One region of the Staphylococcus sp. acrmy genome, then DNA from elsewhere that is predicted to be linked to it. Evidence: riboswitches for the same ligand, from Rfam matches in the RefSeq annotation. Region 1 holds a riboswitch; the other holds the start of a gene.
The links. A riboswitch is a leader RNA that binds a small molecule or an ion and turns the genes downstream of it on or off. The one in region 1 is predicted to bind S-adenosylmethionine.
Positions count from the first base shown of each region.

Region 2: linked by a shared signal. The riboswitch ahead of metK (methionine adenosyltransferase) and the one ahead of FH144_RS00390 (MetQ/NlpA family ABC transporter substrate-binding protein) in region 1 are both predicted to bind S-adenosylmethionine.

Region 1 covers NZ_JALCVE010000001.1:76,348-83,937, reverse strand. The annotation lists gene FH144_RS00400 (hypothetical protein) at 1-100, opposite strand, end outside; gene FH144_RS00395 (DUF898 domain-containing protein) at 279-704, opposite strand; SAM riboswitch class I at 850-956, shown strand; gene FH144_RS00390 (MetQ/NlpA family ABC transporter substrate-binding protein) at 1,067-1,882, shown strand; gene FH144_RS00385 (aspartate aminotransferase family protein) at 2,137-3,474, shown strand; gene FH144_RS00380 (APC family permease) at 3,624-5,075, opposite strand; gene alsS (acetolactate synthase AlsS) at 5,846-7,510, shown strand; gene budA (acetolactate decarboxylase) at 7,541-7,590, shown strand, end outside.
Region 2 covers NZ_JALCVE010000006.1:61,751-69,340, forward strand. The annotation lists gene crcB (fluoride efflux transporter CrcB) at 36-398, shown strand; gene crcB (fluoride efflux transporter CrcB) at 398-754, shown strand; gene FH144_RS07705 (aldo/keto reductase) at 809-1,645, opposite strand; gene FH144_RS07710 (NERD domain-containing protein) at 1,793-2,701, opposite strand; gene metK (methionine adenosyltransferase) at 2,799-3,995, opposite strand; SAM riboswitch class I at 4,111-4,222, opposite strand; gene pckA (phosphoenolpyruvate carboxykinase (ATP)) at 4,385-5,977, shown strand; gene FH144_RS07725 (alpha/beta hydrolase family protein) at 6,408-7,181, opposite strand; gene ytkD (RNA deprotection pyrophosphohydrolase) at 7,162-7,590, opposite strand, start outside.

The DNA.
Region 1 (7,590 bases):
CCTTCGTAACCATTTCTGCAGCTAATGCATGGTTTGAGTTTAAACATAATATTACCGTGCCTATTAGAACAGTTAACACCAATAGAGAAACCTTCTTCACAATGCAAACCCCATTTCATTTATTATCGATTACAGCCTTAGTGTAACACTCAGAATTGAATTAAATAGGGCTTTAAAACGAACGATATCGAAACTTTAACCTAGCTTAAAGAACTCACCTTTTGTAAATTTAGCTTAACAATATTAAAGGTTATTTAAAGTTTATAATTTCTGTGAATTTAGTATTTCTTTTTTGAAAAGTAGGGTATAGCCCATGCCATTAAACAAATGAAGATAATGTGCGCAACCATCCATAAACCATACTCAAGCCAACTGAATTGGAATATCTCACGTCGTGCTAACATAATTAAGAGTGGATAGAGTACGATGAATATCAACATAAGTAACACATAACTTAAGTTATAAAGTGGCTTAGATATATGATAAATAAACAAGAAAACAATATATATAATAAAACCTATCAATACATGAATCAGTAATTCTACTACTAATGGTACTTTACTTGGGTCAGCTAAGAAGTCAATGTTGATAAGTAATAAAGTAAGATGCGTGGATTGTGCAAAGACATCCATAATGGCCATGGTAATAAGCAAGACTATACTTATTATTAAGGCGCTTAATAGGTGATAGCCGTAACGTAACATTGTTAGCCTCCTTTAATCTTGATTATATTACTATTCCCTTGGTGCCAAAGAATAACACGTGTTAACTTTTCGGAATATTTAAAAAATATATTGACCGGTTATAGAGCGAATGCTAAGATAATATCAATTCAATAAAACGTGTTAACTCTTATCGAGAGTGGTGGAGGGATGTGCCCTATGAAGCCCAGCAACCGTCGTTTAACGAAATGGTGCTAATTCACATAAAGTAGACAATACTTTAAGAGATAAGAGAGAGTGTATCGATGCTTTCTCTTAAATAGATAGAAAGTATTTTTTTGTGTCTTCTAATCATTTAAGAGTGCTCATTTTATTGGAAAATATAAATAAAGGTGTCGATACATATGAAAAAGTGGATAAGTATTATAAGTGTTTTAGTCTTGATCTTAGTATTATCAGCATGTGGCAAAGATAAGGAAGAGAATAAGAAGATTACAGTAGCTGCATCTCCTGCACCACACGGAGATGTACTGAAGAAAGCAAAAGCACAATTGAAAAAGAAAGGCTATGACTTAGAAGTAAAAGAAGTAAATGACTATAAAGTGCCTAATAAATTGTTAGATAAAGGCGATGTCGATGCGAACTTCTTCCAACATGTACCTTATTTGAAAGCAGAGAAGAAGAGTCATGGATATAAAATAGAAGAACTTGGTAAAGTATTTACAACCCCAATGGGCGTGTATAGTAAAAAATATAAACACCTTAAAGATATTCCGGAGGGCTCAACGATATACGTCTCTAATAACCCAGCTGAAGAAGGACGTTTCTTGTCATTCTTTGTTAATGAAAGTTTAGTTAAATTGAAAAAAGGTGTAAAAATAGAAGATGCCAAATTTGAAGACGTTGTGGAAAATAAAAAGAATTTAAAATTTAATCATCAACAAGGTGCTGAATTCTTACCTAAAACATATAAAAATGGAGAAGGCGCTGCGGTTATTATGAACTCTAACTATGCTATCGATAACGGCTTAAAACCTTCAAGAGATGCGATTGTTATGGAAGGTAAATCATCACCATTCGCCAATATTCTTGCAGTTCAAGAAGGACATAAAAACGATAAAAAATTCCAAGAACTATTAAAAGTAATGCAATCAAAAGAAATTAAAGATTACATTAAGAAAGAATACGGGGATGATGTAATCCCGTACGAAAGTAAATAATAAATAGAGAAGGGTAAGGGAGAAATCTTGTTCAAAGGTTTCAACCTTACCTTTATTTATTTTGTTTGAGAATTTATATTTTTTAATTTTTCTGAAAATATTTACAAATCTGACAATTATTAGTATATTGATAAATATTACTTAACAATGTTTTGGGCGAAAGCCGAGAGAAACCTGGATAAATGGCCACTATACTTGGCCATCATCCTATTCAACTACATATCCAGGTGTCTCTCTTGGGAGGATGGATACGAATGACAAAGTCAGAGCAACTTATAAATGAAGATGGGAAATATTTTGCAGCGTCAGGAAGAATTAAATACTATCCATTAGCGATTGATCACGGCTATGGGGCAACGTTGGTTGATGTAGATGGAAAAGAGTATATTGACTTGTTATCAAGTGCAAGCTCACAGAATGTAGGCCATGCACCAAAACGCGTAACAGAAGCGATTAAAAAGCAAGTTGATAAATTTATCCATTATACGCCTGCCTATATGTATCATGAACCAGCTGTGAAATTATCTAAAAAGCTGTGCGATATTGCGCCAGGGGATTTTGAAAAGCGCGTAACCTTTGGATTAAGTGGTTCAGATGCCAATGATGGTGTAATTAAATTTGCGCGAGCGTATACAGGGCGACCATACATTATCAGTTTTACAAATGCTTATCATGGGTCAACATTTGGTTCATTATCCATGTCAGCAATCAGTTTGAATATGCGTAAACATTATGGTCCTTTATTAAGTGGGTTCTACCATATTCCATTCCCTGATAAATATAGAGGAATGTATGAACAACCGACACCAAATACAGTAGAAGAATACTTAGCACCGCTTAAAGAGATGTTCGCGAAATATGTACCCGCTGAAGAAGTGGCCTGTATCATGGTTGAAACGATTCAAGGAGACGATGGCTTATTAGAACCGGTAGAAGGCTACTTTGAAGCGTTAGAGGCGTTATGTCATGAACATGGTATTTTAATTGCCGTAGATGATATTCAACAAGGCCTTGGCCGTACTGGTACTTGGAGTTCAATTGATCACTTCAACTTTACTCCAGATTTAATTACATTCGGTAAATCACTAGCTGGCGGCTTGCCTATGTCAGCAATCGTGGGGCGTAAAGAAATTATCGAAAGCCTAGAAGCACCTGCGCATCTGTTCACTACAGGAGCGAATCCAGTAAGTTGTGAAGCGGCTCTCGCAACATTAGAAATGATTGAAGAAGACGACTTATTAACTGCTAGCTCTGAAAAGGGGAACTACGTACGTCAACGAATGGACCAATGGGTAACTAAATATGACTATGTCGGGGATGTACGAGGTATCGGTTTATCGATTGGTATAGATATAGTGTCTGATAAAGAAACTAAGACAAGAGCGTCACAAGAAGCATTGAAAATTTGTAACTACTGCTTTGAACATGGCTTGGTAATTATTGCGGTAGCTGGTAATGTCTTACGTTTCCAACCACCACTTGTTATTACCTATGAACAACTTGATTATGCACTAGATACACTAGAAGACGCATTACAAGCCTTACAAGAAGGACGCTTAGACCAATATGACATTAACGGCCAAGGCTGGTAAGAAGTACAACAGATATCCCATTAATTTAGTTTAGGGATGTTTATTAAAATAACTGAAATCAACGTAGTATTAAATAAAAAAGGAGTAGGGATGATTCTTATTGAATCACCTCTACTCCTATTTAGCATGTTACGCTTTTTGATTGTATATTAATCTTTAGGAACGATATAGTCTTTTTCTTCATTTTTCTTAGAATGTTTAATGCCATAGAAAACATAAATGATAATACCAACTAAGAACCAAATTAAAGTATAAAGTTTCGCTTCAAAGCTTAAGCCCCAGAATACTAATAATACTAAAACGAAAGTAACGATTGGTAATACTGGGAAGAATGGCACTTTAAATGCTGGTACCGGTAAGTCTTTGCCTTCACGTTTTCTTAAGCGATACATTGCTAATGACACAAACATAAATGCTACCAATGTTCCGGCTGAAATAAGTTGCGCTAAGAATGCGAATGGGAACATTGAACCAATTAACACACCAATAATAGTAAGAATGACAAGCGCTCTATTAGGTAAATGCTTTCCATTTAAGTGTGCTAACCATGATGGTAATAAGCCGTCACGACCAAATGAATACAGTAGACGTGAACCTGCTAACATCATACCGATTAAAGCAGTAAACATACCAACAACTGAAATTGCCTGTACGATTGCGGCTACTACACCGTGACCACTTTGACGTAATGCCCAACCCACAGGTTCTGCATTTCCAGCATATTTAGAATAGTGGAACATACCTACTAATACTAGTGCTACGGCTACGAATAATACGATAGCGACGATTAAAGAACCTAAGATACCACGTGGCATTGTTTTTTGTGGATTGATTGCTTCAGCTGAGTTAGCTGCGATAGAGTCAAAGCCAATGTAAGCTAAGAAAATCATTGATACGCCGGCATAGATACCTTGCCAACCACCGAAGTCACCATTTGCTGTCACTTTATGTTCTGGAATAAATGGAACATAATTTGATGCTTGAATCGCAGTTAAACCTACGATAACGAATAAGATAATAGCTAAAACTTTTAAAATAACTAAAATATTCTCAATACGTGCAGCTTCTGTCATACCACGAGATAGTAACAAAGCAGTAAGAATGATTACCACGGCTGCAATGATATCGATAATACCACCATCTGCACCAAAAGGATTGGATAGGGCTTTAGGTAACGCGATACCTAGGGGTGATACTAATCCCCGTAAGTTGGCGGAGAAACCGGAAGCCACAAAGGCTACGGCAATGAAGTATTCGGCTAAGAGCGCCCAACCGGCTACCCAACCAAAGAATTCTCCAAATAATACGTTAATCCAGGAATAAGCTGAACCGGCAAATGGCATAGTTGACGCCATTTCCGCATATGAGAAAGCGACTAATCCCGCTACGATAGCAGCCAATAGGAATGATAAAGCTACCGCTGGACCTGCATGCTCAGCTGCAACTACTCCAGGTAATGTAAAGATTGAAGTTGATACGATTGTCCCTACACCTAATGCAAGAAAGTCTCGGACACGCAATGTGCGTTTTAAATGTCCGTCTTTATTTTGATAGATAGTGGGATCTTCTTTTCTAGTGAAATTATTGAAAAAACTGGACATAATGTTGAACCTCCACTGTTGTTTTTAAAACTTCTATAAGATTAGCTTGTCATTAATTTAATATTTATTATCATAGCATAAAATTTTAGATTTTTGTCTAAAATTTCTGAAAATTTAAAGTTTTCTTACTTTTTGAGAAAAGGATATATGTGACAAGAAAATTCAAAATGATAAAATTGATTATAGCAGATATAAAGAAAATAAAAACAACTAAAAAGAGTAAAAATATACTTTAAATATAAAAAGTGGGCTTAATGTCGCGAATCGCACTATAAATATAGGAGATAAGTCAAGTGATAATACCTATTTATTTGAAAGATTTTGTCAAAAATGAAACAAAGTTGACCTATTCCAAAATGGAATGGGTTCTATCGAAAATATGTATTTTATTAATAGTTCAACGCATACTATAATGAAACACGTAATAAAGTTACAACATATTCAAATGAATTTATAAAGTGTGTGTTTAATCATTCCCCTTAAATTGTAGCAGGACATATGCACTGCACAATTATGATTTATTACACAATCTTGACATAAATAGAAGACTCCCATCTCACATTTGAATATGCTTTATTAACTGAGATTACAATGCAACAATGATAAATAAAGCAACTTTAAATATAAGAAGCCACGACAAACATGTAACAAAGTCTTTCCCTCTTTTTCCCTTAAAAAATAGGCATGTATGTGGCTTCTTTTTAATACTAAAATTAAAAATAATAATAAAAATATAAAATAATATTTGATTTGAAAGGATATGAATTTAGATGGCTAAAGAAAATTATTCTGCAGCAGATATGGTCATTGATACTTTAAAAAATAATAATGTGGAGTACGTGTTTGGTATTCCTGGAGCGAAAATAGACTATCTATTTGACGCGTTAGAAGATGATGGTCCTGAACTTATCGTTACACGTCACGAACAAAACGCAGCGATGATGGCACAAGGCGTTGGTCGTTTAACTGGTAACCCAGGTGTAGCTTTAGTAACAAGTGGCCCAGGGGTGAGTAACCTAACAACAGGCCTATTAACTGCCACATCAGAAGGTGACCCAGTCTTAGCCATTGGTGGTCAAGTTAAACGTAACGACTTATTACGTCTTACACACCAAGCTGTAGACAATGCTTCTCTTTTAAGATCATCTACAAAATATAGCGCTGAAGTCCAAGACCCTGAATCATTATCTGAAGTGATGACAAACGCAATCCGTACAGCTACTTCAGGTAAAAACGGGGCAAGCTTCATCAGTATCCCACAAGACGTTATTTCAGCACCTGTTCAATCTAAAGCAATCAATTTATGCGAACGTCCTCAATTAGGCGTACCATCAGTTGATGAAATTAAAGAAGTCATTCATGAAATTCAACAAGCTAAATTCCCGGTACTTCTTGCAGGTATGAGAAGTTCAAGTGAAAAAGAAACAGAAGCAATTCGCCAATTAGTCGCTAAAACAAACTTACCAGTAGTTGAAACATTCCAAGGTGCTGGCGTGCTTAACCGTGAATTAGAAAATCATTTCTTCGGACGTGTCGGTTTATTCCGTAACCAAGTTGGTGACGAATTATTAAGAAAAGCTGACTTAGTAGTTACTATCGGTTATGACCCAATCGAATACGAAGCAAGTAACTGGAATAAAGAATTAGATACTGAAATTATTGCGATTGACGAAGTACAAGCAGAAATTACAAACTATCTACGTCCTAAAAAAGAAATCGTAGGTAATATCGCAGGTACAATTCATTTATTATCTGAAAATGTGACTGAACCTATCATTAATGAAGAACGTTTAAATGATTTAGAACAATTAAGAGCAGATATTATAGAAGCAACTGGTGTTAAATACACTCATGAAGATGGCGTGATGCACCCATTAGAAATTATTGAAACAATGCAAAACAATTTAACTGACGATACAACTGTTACTGTCGATGTAGGTAGTCACTACATTTGGATGGCACGTAAATTCAGAAGTTATAATCCAAGACACCTATTATTTAGTAATGGTATGCAAACACTAGGTGTAGCATTACCATGGGCAATTGCTGCGGCGTTAGTACGTCCAAATACACAAGTTGTGTCAGTAGCCGGTGACGGTGGTTTCTTATTCTCAGCTCAAGATCTTGAAACTGCAGTTCGTAAAAAATTAAACATCATCCAATTAATCTGGAACGATGGTAAATATAATATGGTAGAATTCCAAGAAGAAATGAAATATAAACGTTCATCTGGTGTCGACTTTGGACCAGTAGATTACGTAAAATATGCTGAAGCATTTGGTGCTAAAGGTCTTCGTGTCACTAGCCAAGAAGAACTTGAAGCTGCTATCAAAGAAGGATATGAAACTGAAGGACCAGTTGTTATCGATATCCCAGTTAACTATAAAGATAATATTAAATTATCAACAAACATGTTACCAGATTCTTTAAACTAATTTTCAATAATTATAGGAGTGAATATTAAAATGAGTCACGTATTATATCAACACGGTACATTAGGTACATTAATGGCAGG
Region 2 (7,590 bases), on a different contig from region 1:
ACTATTTCATAATATTGAGTAAAGGTGAAATACAAATGCAGTACGTTTTTATTTTTATAGGGGGTATGGTTGGCGCATTGCTTAGATTTTTAATATCTACGCTTAATCACACATCTTCCTTACCCATTGGCACACTTATTGCTAATTTAGTAGGTGCTTTTTTAATGGGTTACCTGTCCACTGTTGCTATACAATTATTTCAGAAATATCCTTTGATAAAAAAAGGAATGACAACTGGATTATTAGGTGCGCTTACCACATTTTCAACGTTTCAATTTGAACTTGTGAAAATGTTCCATCATGAGTCGTTTAGTTTGTTGTTAATATACGGGCTAACGAGTTATATCGCTGGTATAGTAATGTGTTGGTTTGGTGTTAAACTAGGAGGTCGCACATGATGATTAATGGTTTACTAGTTATGTTAGGTGGCGGTTTAGGTGCAGTGGTGAGAGCATGGCTATCTGATTATATTAAGGAGAAATGGTCTCCAAACTTCCCTATTGCTACGTTAATAGTGAATGTGTGTGGCAGTTTCTTAATTGGATTAGTAGTTGGCGTGACACTACACTATCAATGGTTCAGTATGCTTGTCGTGACAGGATTTTTAGGTGGGTTAACTACCTTCTCAACGATGTCTTATGAACTTGTTCAAATGATGACATCGAAATTTAAGCCATTGCGCTTTATAAGCTATACACTATTGCAATTTATTGTAGGCTTTATCGCTTGCTATATAGGATATTCGATAAATTAAACACTTCATAATTAACGCTATCATCGTCGCTAATTATGAAGTGTTTTCGTTTACTTATTTACCTTCAAATGTATTTGGATCTGGCCCCACTCGTTTATCCTTATTTAAATCATCAATTTTCTTCATTTGCTCCTCAGATAATTCAAAATTAAAGACATTGATATTTTCTTCTATTCTACTAGGTGTAACTGATTTAGGAATGACGATGACACCGTGCTGAATGTTCCAACGTACAATCACTTGTGCAGTAGAAACATTTAGTTCATCGGCCACTTCTTTTAATGTTTCATCATTTAGAATTTGAGCGTTCATAAATGGTGACCATGATTCCATATAAATGTTTTGTACTTCTAAATATTTTCGAAGTTCTTTTTGCGTAAAGTAAGGGTGAAATTCAACTTGGTTAATGACTGGTTTAATAGAAACTTGTGCGAGTAAAGCTTCAAAATGGTCAGCATTAAAATTACTTACACCAATATTTTTTACTTTATTGTCTTTATATAAATCTTCCATACCTTTCCATGTATCTATCATGAGTGCCTCGTTAGTTCCAGGCCAATGTACTAAATATAAATCTAAATAATCTAAGCCTAATTTTTTTATACTCGTTTCATATGCTTGTGCCACATTTTCACGACCGAAATCTTCAAAATACAATTTAGAAGTGATAAATAAATCTTCACGGTTTAAACCAGTAGACTCGAGTCCTTCTTTAATACCTAGCCCTACTTGTTCTTCATTACCATATACTTTAGCTGTATCAATACTACGATATCCCACTTCAATAGCATGTTTCACTGCTTCTTTACATTCTTCATTATTAGCAACTCTAAATGTACCTAAACCAACCTTAGGCATTTTATGGCCATTATAGAATTCAATTGTCTCCATAGTATTCACTCCTCTTCTTACATTATTATAGTTTCATATTCCCTAAATAATAGTATATAAAAACTGTTTTTTTGTATAAAAAATAGGCTAAAGATAAATTCTGTTCGAAATCATCTTTAGCCTATCATATGTGTAGTCATTAGTTATTTAATTAAATGTTTCAATTTTATCCATCACATCTTGTAGTTCATCTACATTATATTGGATACGTCCGTGGAAGACGAACTTATTAAAGAATTCATCTAACTGTTCAGGACCAACTAATACTTTGACACTTGAGCTTTGTGCATAGTTTGAAATAGTGACATCGCCTTCATATTTAGGATTGAAATATAAAATAGATGTTGGTGTATATTTAGCACCTAATTGAGTTTGTAAATCTGTCGCTAACTTTTCAATTGCTGCAAGTTGGTCGGAATAATTTACAAATGATAATGAGTGTTTATCGTCGTTTTGATCTAGCACTAATGTTTGTGGAGATGTAGCGTCTAAATCTAACGTATTAAACACTTGCTCCATTAAAGGTAGCTCTTGGAATTGGTTACCACTAATACCATTATAAACATGACCTTTTAACAGTTGAGAATCAATAATGTAAAGTCCTGTACGTGTTAATACAAGGTGACTAATACGTTGAACATCGTTAAATTCATTACTTGGTAAGAAGATGTTCGCCATAATATGCATATCTTCACGTCTGATACGTTTTTCATTAACTAGGCGATCACGTATACCAATTAAACGCATATCAGTAATATATTCGCTTTTATTTTTTGAGAATACTTTAAGTGCATCGATTTCACGGTTTTTACCACTTACGGTTGCGTCGAAATCTTCTTTTTGTTTCGTCACTTGCTTTTTATTCTCAATTCGTTCTTTTTCAAGAGCTTCTTCGTGAGTAGCTCTCATTTCTTTCTCTTTATGCTCATACTCTTCTTTGGTTTTTTGTTGAATATTATTTTTACTTTTCAAAGCAACTAAGAATAATATTAGGCAGATAATAGCAATTACTACCGCTACAATTAAACCAATCTCGACTGGTCCGAATGAATTCATTAAAACAACGCTCCTTTTAAACTGTCAATTATGTTCATTATAATAGAAAATATCTATAATTTCGACAATTAGCATATCAAATTGCTTAAAGCATTAATTAAGCTTGTACTGCATCTTTCAGTACATTGACTTTATCTAATTTCTCCCATGGTAATAACACATCGGTACGACCGAAATGACCATAAGCTGCAGTTTGTTTGTAGATTGGGTGTTTTAAATCTAACATTTTGATAATGCCTGCTGGACGTAAATCAAAGTTTGTTCTCACTGCTTCTACGAGTTGTGCTTCTGTCACTTTACCAGTGTTAAATGTATCAATCGCTATTGAAACGGGTTCAGCTACACCAATCGCGTAGGCTAATTGTACTTCACATTGATCAGCTAATCCGGTTGCTACGATATTCTTCGCGACATAGCGTGCTGCATATGCTGCTGAGCGGTCAACTTTTGTTGGATCTTTACCACTGAAACAACCACCGCCATGACGTGCATAACCACCATATGTATCTACAATGATTTTACGCCCAGTTAAACCAGCGTCACCTTGAGGTCCACCAATTACAAATCGGCCTGTTGGATTAATAAAGAATTTAGTATCTTCATCAATAAGTCCTTCTGGAACTGTAGGATAAATGACATGTTCTTTAATATCGCTTTGAATTTGTTCTAATTCAATATCATCCGCATGTTGTGAAGATACGACGATTGTGTCGATACGTTTAGGTTTATCATTGTCATCATATTCAACTGTTACTTGAACTTTACCATCTGGACGTAAATATTTTAAAATGCCATCTTTACGTACATCTGATAAACGTTTCGCAAGTTGATGTGATAAGAATATTGGTAGAGGCATATATGTTTCTGTTTCGTTAGTCGCATAACCAAACATTAAACCTTGGTCTCCTGCACCAGTCGCTTCAATTTCTTCTTCTGAAATATCATTTCTATATTCGTATGCTTTGTCTACTCCTTGAGCGATGTCAGGAGATTGTTCATCAATAGCTGTTAATACAGCCATTGTTTGATAATCGTAGCCATATTTAGCACGTGTATAACCAATATTTTTAATCGTTTCGCGTACAACTTTAGGAATATCCACATATGTAGAAGTTGAAATTTCCCCTGAAATTAAAGCCATGCCAGTAGTTACTGTAGTTTCACACGCAACACGGGCATTTGGGTCATCCTTTAAGATTTCATCTAAAATAGCATCAGAGACTTGGTCAGCAATTTTGTCCGGGTGGCCTTCTGTAACTGATTCTGAAGTAAATAAACGTTTATTATAAGTCATGATTGGCTCCTTTTTTCTTGTATTTACGAAAATTCTCTTTAAAATTATGAGCTAAAAAAATAAAAAAGCCTTCTTCACTAATAAGATAGAGAGAAGGCTCAGATACGTCCATTCGCTCTTATCGTTCAGACCATATTTGTCTGCAAACGGTTTGGCACCTTTCTTTAATAAAAAAGAGGTTGCTGGGTTTCATTGGGTCCATGTCCCTCCACCACTCAGGATAAGAGAATCCGCTAAGAACTATACTACCGAATTCACTTATCAATGTCAATTTTGTTTTTTAATGATTTTTTGTCTTTTCCATGTGGAATAATCGTTGTATTGTGTTATACTACTTTAATGTAAAGGCTTACACGAAATATTTATAATTTGATGTTGGAGGGAAAGGTATGTCAGTAGATACATATAGCGAAACACCTAAAATTAAACACTTATTAGAAAAAGAAAGTTCATTATTTCAACTTTCTACTACTCAACTTTATTACAAGATTTTAAACAACAACGAAGGCGAATTAACAGAACTAGGTGCTGTTAACGCAAGCACTGGTAAATACACAGGACGTTCTCCAAAAGATAAATTCATCGTAACTGAACCTTCTTACAAAGACAATATTGCTTGGGGCGATATTAACCAACCCATCGATGAAGAAACATTCTTAAAACTTTACAATAAAGTTTTAACTTACCTCGATCAAAAAGATGAACTTTATGTATTTAACGGCTACGCTGGTAGTGATAAAGATACACAATTAAAATTAACAGTGATCAATGAACTTGCATGGCATAACTTGTTCGCACAAAATATGTTCATCCGCCCTGAATCTAAAGAAGAAGCTCAAAATATTAAAGCTAACTTCACTATCGTTTCAGCACCATATTTCAAAGCTGACCCTGAAGTAGACGGCACTAAATCTGAAACATTTGTTATTATTTCATTCAAACATAAAGTCATTTTAATTGGTGGTACAGAATACGCTGGTGAAATGAAAAAAGGTATCTTCTCAGTTATGAACTATTTATTACCTATGCAAGATATTATGAGTATGCATTGCTCAGCTAACGTTGGTAATAAAGGCGATGTAGCTTTATTCTTCGGATTATCAGGTACTGGTAAAACAACATTATCTGCTTCACCAGATCGTAAATTAATTGGTGACGACGAACATGGTTGGAATAAAAACGGTATCTTTAACATTGAAGGTGGTTGCTATGCAAAAGCGATTAACCTTTCTAAAGAAAAAGAACCTCAAATCTATGACGCGATTCAATACGGTACAATTTTAGAAAATACTGTTGTAGACGAACGCGGCCGTGTAGACTTTGACGATAATACACATACTGAAAACACACGTGCAGCTTACCCTATTCATCATATCGATAATATCGTATTACCATCTAAAGCAGCACACCCTAATACAATTATTTTCTTAACTGCTGATGCCTTTGGTGTACTTCCACCTATTTCAAAATTAACGAAAGCTCAAGCTATGTATCACTTCCTAAGTGGTTTCACTTCTAAATTAGCAGGTACAGAACGTGGTGTAACAGAACCAGAACCATCATTCTCTACATGTTTCGGAGCACCATTCTTACCATTAAATCCAATTAAATATGCTGATTTATTAGGTGAACTTATCGATGAACATGACGTAGATGTTTATTTAGTAAATACAGGCTGGACTGGCGGTAAATATGGTGTAGGTCGTCGTATTAGCCTACATTATACACGCCATATGGTAGATCAAGCGATTTCAGGTAAATTGAAAGATGCTGAATTCACTAAAGATGAAAAATTCGGCTTAAACATTCCAGCTGAAATGGAAGACGTACCTAAAACAATCCTTAACCCTATCAATGCATGGAGCGATTCAGATAAATATCGTGAACAAGCAGATGACTTAATCAAACGCTTTGAAGAAAACTTCAAGAAATTTGGTTCTGAAGTAGAAGACATTGCTCAAACTGGTGGATTTAACAAATAATATTAGAGTTTTCTATTTAATAAGATGAAAACAAGATACTGAGTAAAAGTTCCTATATATAGACGTAGACATGATTCAAAATGGAATCATGTCTACGTCTATTTTCTTCGATTTATATCAATACTTCGTATTGTTTGGCTCGCATTTTCTAGGGGGGAGCGGGACAGAAATCTAATGCAATTTCTAAGATTTCGTAGTCCCGCCCCGGCAAGGTTGACTAGAAATGAAGAAAGTGAGGCTCGAACGCCTCTTCATTTCAGACAACTACTGCCAAGCCGAGCCACGGTCTCGACGCTCATCCTATTCCCTCAGGAGTCTCGCCTACAATACTACATTAGTTATAAGTAATTTCACATTATAATATTAAAAAAATATCTCATAATTATAGTAATTACTATCTTCTCTTTTTTCCAAGATATTTATATCCCTATTAATTGTCGCTCTCAATGCGTTTCATCCAGTTTTTAACGTAAGTTAATGTATCTTTCATTGCTTCTGGTCGTAGTACATGGCCTTCATTGGGTTGATAAAACGTTTCATATTTGGCATCTTTTACTTTTAATTGCTTTTCTAAATAATGCGCCTGGTCAATATTCACTTGTTTATCTTTTCCCCCGTGAACAATTAATATCGGTGGACTTTGACTATCAATTGATTTAACGGCATCTCGCTTATCGTATTGGGCTGCATCTTTCTTAGGATGACCTACCATACGACGTAACATACCACGTAAATCAACACGTTCTTCATACATTAAACGTACATCTGAAACGCCACCCCAAATAATATAACTATCGACTGGGTAATCTTGAAATGTGAGCAATCCTTGTAACCCGCCTCTAGAGAAACCAATCATATGGAGAAAGGCATTCGGATACTGTTGTTTTAAAATACGAATAAGATACGTGACATCTTTTAAATCTGCATTACAGAACTCATCTTGTCCTTCGCTACCACTACTGCCTCTATAATAAGGACCAACCACTAACGTTTGTTCATTTGCAAACTGCATTAATCTCGCGGCTCTTACACGCCCTACTTGCCCTTTACCACCACGTAAATATATCACGATGCGTTGTACTTCTTCACGAGAAGGCACCATTTGTAAGGCTTTTAGCTTTAATTCATCTACAGTATAAGTAATCTCTTCAAAATCATGCGTTTTGGAAGTAATAGGCTTTTTTTTATTCTTGATAATATCCAAGCGCTATCACCCTTTCTAAACAATGTAAGATGGCATCATCTTGAATCAAATAACTTCGTTCATCATGAGGAATATCATTTATATGCTTATATAACAAAGGACCTTTTGTTTCTAAATAATCTTCTTTGGTTTCTAATTGCTCTACATTTATAAGATAGACATCTTTTTTGAACATGGAGCGATCTTGTGTAGATACGTCATATTGAGCAATATAGTGTACATCTTGAGCAATGCCACCCGTTTCTTCATACAATTCCCTTTCAATCGCATATCTACTTTCTTCACCCTGTTCAACTTTACCTCCAGGAAATTCAATCCCCCTTATTTTGTGTTGGGTAAATAAGAGTTGATTTTGAAAAATAGGAATAGCTAAAACGTGATTACCATTTGGCCTATCATTGTCTGTTTT